2 regions of the Methyloferula stellata AR4 genome follow, and region 2 is predicted to be linked to the other one. Evidence: predicted binding sites of a transcription regulator. Region 2 holds the regulator's gene; the other holds the start of a gene.
What was found. The regulator PhoB, encoded in region 2, activates phosphate uptake and scavenging genes when phosphate is short. The targets are predictions, from matches to a motif close to TGTCATNNANCTGTCAT.

Region 1 (3,413 bases), 650 kb from region 2:
GGCAAGAAGAATCTGATCGAGGACTTGCTCATGCACAGTCGGATTGAGGATCGGGCACAAAACTTCAACGCGACGGTCGAGGTTGCGCGGCATGAGGTCGGCCGAGGAAATATAGACATGGGCTTTCGGGTGCGGAAGATCGTGACCGCCGCCGAACGCATAGACGCGCGCATGTTCCAGAAAACGCCCGATGATCGATTTCACCCGAATGTTTTCGGACAGGCCGTTCACGCCCGGCCGCAGACAGCAAATGCCGCGGATAACGAGATCGATTTTCACGCCGGCCTGGCTTGCCTCGTAAAAAGCATCAATGATTTCCGGATCGACGAGAGCGTTGCATTTGCCCCAAATATTGGCCGGCTTGCCGGCTTTGGCAAAAGCGATTTCCTGGTGGATGTGCGCGAGAAGCTTCTTCTTGAGCGAGATCGGTGAGACGGCCATCCGCTCGAGCCCCGCCGGCTCGGCATAGCCCGTGATGTAATTGAAGATGCGCGACACATCCCGCCCGATGACCGGGTCGGCGGTGAAGAACGAAATATCCGTGTAGATCCGCGCCGTCACCGGATGATAATTGCCGGTGCCGACGTGGCAATAGGTGATCAAAGTGCCGGCTTCGCGGCGCACGACCATCGATAATTTGCCATGCGTCTTGAGCTCGATGAAGCCGAAGACGACTTGCGCGCCGGCACGTTCGAGATCGCGGGCCCAGCGGATATTGGCCTCTTCGTCGAAACGCGCCTTCAATTCGACGAGCGCCGTCACCGATTTGCCGGCCTCCGCCGCCTCGATCAAGGCGCGCACGATCGGACTGTCGGACGAGGTGCGATAAAGCGTCTGCTTGATTGCGACGACATTCGGATCGCGGGCCGCCTGATCCAGGAACTGGACCACGACGTCGAAGGATTCATACGGATGGTGGACGACCAGATCCTTCTGGCGGATCGCCAAAAAACAATCGCCGCCATTATCGCGCACACGTTCCGGAAAGCGCGGATTATAGGGCTTGAACTTCAGCTCCGGGCGGTCGAGCGCGACGACTTCGGTGAGATCGTTCAAGGCGAGCATGCCGTCGAGGACGAAGACCTCCTCCGGCGCGACGTCGAGTTCTTCGGCCACGAAGACCCGCAGCTCGTCCGGCATCATGCTGTCGAACTCGGCCCTGATGACGGAACCGCGCCGGCGCCGCTTCAAAGCGCTTTCGAAAAAGAGCACGAGGTCTTCGGCTTCTTCTTCGACTTCAAGATCACTGTCGCGAATGATCCGGAAGAGCCCCTGCCCGCGCACGAGATAGCCTGGAAACAGGCTCTGAGTGAAAATGCTGATGAGATTTTCAAGCGAGATGAAGCGCTGGCCGCGCTCACCGAGCCCGTCAGGAAGCCGGATGAAGCGGCTGATCTTGGCCGGCAGCCGGATCAAGGCGCGCAAGCTTTTATGTTCGCCCGGTTGCACCAATTCGAGCGCGATCGTCGCCCCGAGATTCGGGATGAAAGGGAAAGGATGCGCCGGATCGACGGCGAGCGGCGTCAAGACCGGAAAAATATAGGCAAGGAAATGCTGTTCGAGCCAAGCCGTCTCGGCCTCGCTGAGGTCCTTCGGGTCGACGATGACAATATTGGCGTCGTTCAGCTCCTGACGCAATTCGCGCCAGCGCCGCTGCTGTTCGGCAGCGAGCAATCCGACGCGGTCGCGGACTTTGGTCAATTGCTCCGGCGGTGTCAGGCCATCCTCGGAGGCCGTGCTGATTCCGGCAAGAACTTGCCCGCGGAGACCGGCCACACGCACCATGAAGAATTCATCGAGATTATTGGCGGAAATCGACAAAAACCGAAGCTGCTCGAGCAAAGGATGATTGCGATTGGACGCTTCTTCAAGGACGCGCCGATTGAATTCGAGCCAGGACAATTCGCGATTGATGAAGCGTTGCGGCGACTGGGCGAGCTCGGCCGGGCGTCCGGCGATATCGCCAAGGTCGTCCATGACCGGAATGGAGGCTGCGGGCGACCCCTCGGTCGAAAGGCCCTGCCCGTCCGCCGGGCGCGCTTCGAGCACAGCGCCCTCCATTTTTGCGTTCCGAGCGGCCTCGGCCAATTTGCGCTCTTCAGCTTGCGCGCTCACACTATGCCTCCTTCGAAATCTCTTGCCGACGCTCGTTGAATTTCGTGACGATAGCATGACTTCAACTCTTTCCCTGTGGCAAATCCGATTGAAATTTATCTGAAATGAAGCCGCTCGATTCTGTCCGGCCGCAATGGACGCAACGACATTCCCGGTGTGCGGCGAGCAGGTTCCAAGAGCACAAGCATGAAAGGGAGAACCGGATGAGGATCTCGCGCTATCTTTTGCCGATCTGTGCCGGTCTCGGCTTTTTTCTGGCCGTGGCGCAGACGGCGAATGCGGCTTCGCTCGAAAACCTCTACCGGACCCTAGCTTCGAAAAACTATGTCGATCTTACCCATAGTTTCGGACCGGATACGCCCGTCTGGGCAGGCTTTCCACAAGCCAAAATGAGCCCCGCCGCCGATCCTAAGACGAAACAGCCCTATACCATTCAAAAGGACGGCTTTCGCGCGACTTTCTACGAAATGGTCGGTCAATATGGCACACATGTCGATCCGCCGGCGCATTTTTCGGAAACTGGCGCCACGATGGACCAGATTCCCTTAAAGGACATGATTCTGCCACTCGTCGTTTTCGATGAGACGCCGCTGCTCGCTCGTGATCCGAACCATGCCTTTTCGCTCGAAGACTTGCGCGCCTGGGAGAAAAAACACGGCCGGGTGCCGAAGGGCGCCTTCGCCGCCTTGCGCACCGATATGTCGAAAGACTGGGACAAAGACCCAGAGCGCTTCAAGCGGTCTGCCTTCCCGGCGTGGTCGCTCGCAGCGGTCAAGTTTCTGGTCGAACAGCGCGGCGTCACGGCGATCGGCCATGAGTCGATGGACAGCGACACGACCGAGAAAATGGAGACCGAGACCTATATTCTGAAAACCGGCCATTACCAGATCGAGGTCATGGACAATCTCGACAAGGTTCCGGCCAAAGGCGCCTTGATCGTGGTGACCTGGCCGAAGGTCAGAAACGGCCTCGGCTTTCCCGCTCGGGCCTTCGCGATTCTGCCGTAAAATCGGTTGTAGGGAGCGCCTATTTTTGTGCCGGTTGGCTTTCGTAGCAGCTATGCGGCAGCGACGGGGCGTGAAACTGCACGGGATCGCCACATTTGTCGCAGGCCGCGACGAGCAGCGTCAGTCCGATCAAAGCGGTGACCCGCAACCCTAAGCTACGCATTGATCGCGTTCCCCGATACTGCTGCAACTTGTGAACGAGGAAATGCCCGCCCATAGATCCAAAACCATCTCGAACGAGGCTATTTTATTGAGCAATTCTTAATAATAATCCGTCACCTTCTCAAGCAC
Region 2 (3,413 bases):
GCACCATTTTGGTCGAGGCCGCGTCTTCGGCCGGTTCATCCGCGAGCTCCATGAAGCCGCTCTCCAATTCGGAGCGGCGGAAAAACAGGGTCTTGCCTTGCGCGAAGCCCATCGCAAAAGCATCCGCCGCATATTGCCAGCGCGCCTCATAGGTATTGAGGAAGGCGCATTCGAGATGCGCCCAGAACCCGCGCGGCGAAAGCCCGATCGGCGGCGCCGAGACGACGCCTGTATCGTCGCGCAGCGCATGAATCAGGCTCTGCAAAAAGTCGGGGGCGAGAAGGACATTGCTGTCGATAAAGGCGATCCGGTCGAAGCGTGCCGTCTGCCAGCCGCGCACCATATTGTTCAGCTTTGGATTGATGCTGATCTTCTCGTCGCCGATGATGAGCTGGCTCGGCACCTCGGGATAGGTGCGCATGGCCGCTCTCACCCAAGGGATGATCGGATCCGATGGATCGGCGACGCAAAAAAGCAGTTCGTAGGACGGATAGCTCAACGTGAAAGAACTGCGCAGCGTGTCGCCCGAAAAACTCTCGAGCCCGCACAGCGGCCGGACCAGGCTGATCGCTGGAAACGTGTCCACCTTCTCCAAGGCCAGAGCGTCGCGCCGGCCGCGCGACGGACGACAACGCAGCCAGGCCAGAAAGGCCGTCAAATATTGGAGGAAGAGCAGAAGCCCCGCGACTGCGAGCATGATGATCGTAAAGGTCATGTCGTCCGATATACTCGACCAATATCCGAAGTGACTGCTGTCAGGGCGCCGCGCGTTTCGAGGACTCGCGGGCCGCCCCTCATCATGAACGCTTTAGCTACAAAAATCTAATTCCTCACCTTGCCGAAGGTTTCATCGAAACCATAGCCCGCGCCGCGGACGGTACGGATCGGATCTTCCTCATCCGGCTGTGACAGAGCCTTGCGCAACCGTCCGACATGAACATCGACGGTTCGCTCGTCGATTTCGGCCGCGTGGCCCCAGACACTGTCGAGCAATTGTGCCCGCGAGAAAATCTGCCCAGGCCGCTCCATGAGACATTCGAGAAGGCGAAATTCCGTCGGGCCGATGTGAAGCGAGCGGCCGCCGCGGCGCACCCGCCACGTGCCGCGATCAAGCTCCAAATCGCCGATCGAAAGCAAAGGCGCGATCCGCGCCGGATGCACCCGTCGCAACAAGGCGCGCACCCGCGCCAAAAGCTCCGGCACAGAAAAGGGCTTTACCACATAGTCATCCGCCCCGACGGAGAGGCCGCGCACGCGTTCGCCCTCTTCGCCGCGTGCGGTCAGCATAATGACCGGCAGCGATCTCGTGCTTTCCCGCGCGCGCAGGCGGCGGCAGATTTCGAGCCCCGAAACGCCCGGCAGCATCCAGTCGAGGATGACGAGATCGGGCGGCGCTTCGCTCAGGCGCAGTTCCGCGTCGTCGCCACGTTCGACGCATTCGACGTCGAAACCCTGGGCTTCGAGATTATAGGTGAGAAGCAGACCGAGCGCTGCCTCATCCTCGACCACAAGGACGCGCGGCGCGCCCCCGGACGAAATCCCGCGCGTTTGCCGGGTGCGAGTATCATTCATGCCGAAGTCACTTTCCAAGCTGAGACAGGCGCAGAGGGCGATAAGACCGACGCATGAGACGCGTTAAAGGACCCGAGCATTTTCATTCCGTCATTCATCCGCCCACCCCCTTGCGGGCGAGCACGCGCGCTGCGATGGAAAGACAAAGAACAGCGGCGGTGACAATCAGCGCGCCTGACCAGGCCAGTTGCTGCCAGTCCGCATAGGGGCTCAACGCAAACTGGAAAATAATGACCGGCAGGCTGGCCATGGGCGCGTTGAGGTTGGAGCTGAAGAATTGATTGTTCAGCGCCGTGAAAAGCAAGGGCGCCGTCTCGCCGCTGGCGCGGGCGATCGCCAGGAGGATACCGGTCACGAGGCCGGCGCTCGCGGCCTTATAGGCGATCTTGGTGATCACATGAAAACGCGGCAGGCCAAGCGCCGTCGCCGCCTCCCGCATCTGCGCGGGGACGAGCAGCAGCATGTCTTCGGTTGTCCGCACGACGACCGGTATCACGATGATCGCAAGGGCGACGGCGCCGGCGATGCCGGAGAAATGGCCCATTTTCGAGACCATGATCTCGTAAACGAAAAGGCCAATGACGATCGAAGGCGCGCTGAGCAGGATGTCGTTGATGAAGCGCACGATAAAGGTCAGTTTCGTGCCGCGGCCATATTCGGCCATGTAGGTGCCGGCCAGCATGCCCAACGGCGTCCCTATGGCGACACCGAGGAAGGTCATGATGAGACTGCCATAAATGGCATTGAGGAGACCGCCCTTGCTTCCGGGTGGCGGGGTCATCTGCGTGAAGAGATCGAGCGAGAAGCCTCGCACGCCCTTCCCGACAAGGGCGATGAGGATCAGCAATAGAAAACCAAGCCCGAAGGCCGCCGCTGCATAGCAAAGGCCGATCGAGAAGAAATTGAGACGCCGGCGCTGCGCGTAACGGGACATGGTTCAAACGCCCTTTTTCTGTTCGATGCGCAAGAGCAAGAACCGCGAGATCGCCAAGACGATGAAGGTAATGATGAACAGAATGAAGCCAAGTTCGATCAAAGCCGACGTGTAAAGGTCGCCGACGGCCTCGGTGAATTCATTGGCGATCGACGCCGAGATCGTCGTTCCGGGGGCCAGTATGGATCCGGAGATTCGATGCGCATTGCCGATAACGAAAGTGACCGCCATGGTTTCGCCGAGCGCGCGCCCAAGACCGAGCATGATCCCGCCGATCACGCCAACGCCCGTGTAAGGCAGCACCACGTTCCGCGAGACTTCCCAGGTGGTGCAGCCGAGGCCATAGCCCGCCTCTTTCAAGACCGGCGGCACCGTCTCGAAAACATCGCGCGAGATCGAGGTGATGAACGGAAGCACCATAATGGCCAGAACGAAGCCGGCCGTCAGAATGCCGATTCCATAAGGCGGCCCGGCGAAAAGCGTCGACAGGATCGGGATGTTGCCGAAAAGCGAAATGAGGGCTGGCTGGACATACTGCTGCAGGAAGGGCGCAAGAATGAAAAGGCCCCAGAGGCCGTAAATGATCGAGGGAATCGCAGCGAGTAGTTCGATCGCAACGCCGATCGGCCGCCGCAGCGATTGCGGGCAAAGTTCGGTCAGGAAAATCGCGCTTCCGATGCCGACAGGGACGGCAATGAGCATGGCGATAAGTGATGTGACAACGGTACCGTAGATCGGGGCCAGCGCGCCGAATTTATCGGTGACCGGGTTCCAAACCTCGGTGACGAAAAAACCAAAGCCGAAGGCCTGGAACGCAGGAAGCGAACCATAGGCCAGCGCAATCATGACGCCGCCGAGAAGGGCCAAGACGAGCATGACCGCAGAAAATGTGCAACGCCGGAAAAGC

Region 1: a site for PhoB is predicted at 2,160-2,176, ahead of A3OQ_RS0114155 (RNA degradosome polyphosphate kinase). Genes of this name have one in related genera too.

Annotation. Positions count from the first base shown of each region.
Region 1 is NZ_ARWA01000001.1:2,895,122-2,898,534, reverse strand. It holds gene A3OQ_RS0114155 (RNA degradosome polyphosphate kinase) at 1-2,061, opposite strand, end outside; gene A3OQ_RS0114150 (cyclase family protein) at 2,319-3,122, shown strand; gene A3OQ_RS24705 (hypothetical protein) at 3,142-3,285, opposite strand.
Region 2 is NZ_ARWA01000001.1:2,249,970-2,253,382, reverse strand. It holds gene A3OQ_RS0111010 (ceramide glucosyltransferase) at 1-715, opposite strand, end outside; gene phoB (phosphate regulon transcriptional regulator PhoB) at 823-1,572, opposite strand; gene pstA (phosphate ABC transporter permease PstA) at 1,667-2,506, opposite strand; gene pstC (phosphate ABC transporter permease subunit PstC) at 2,510-3,413, opposite strand, start outside.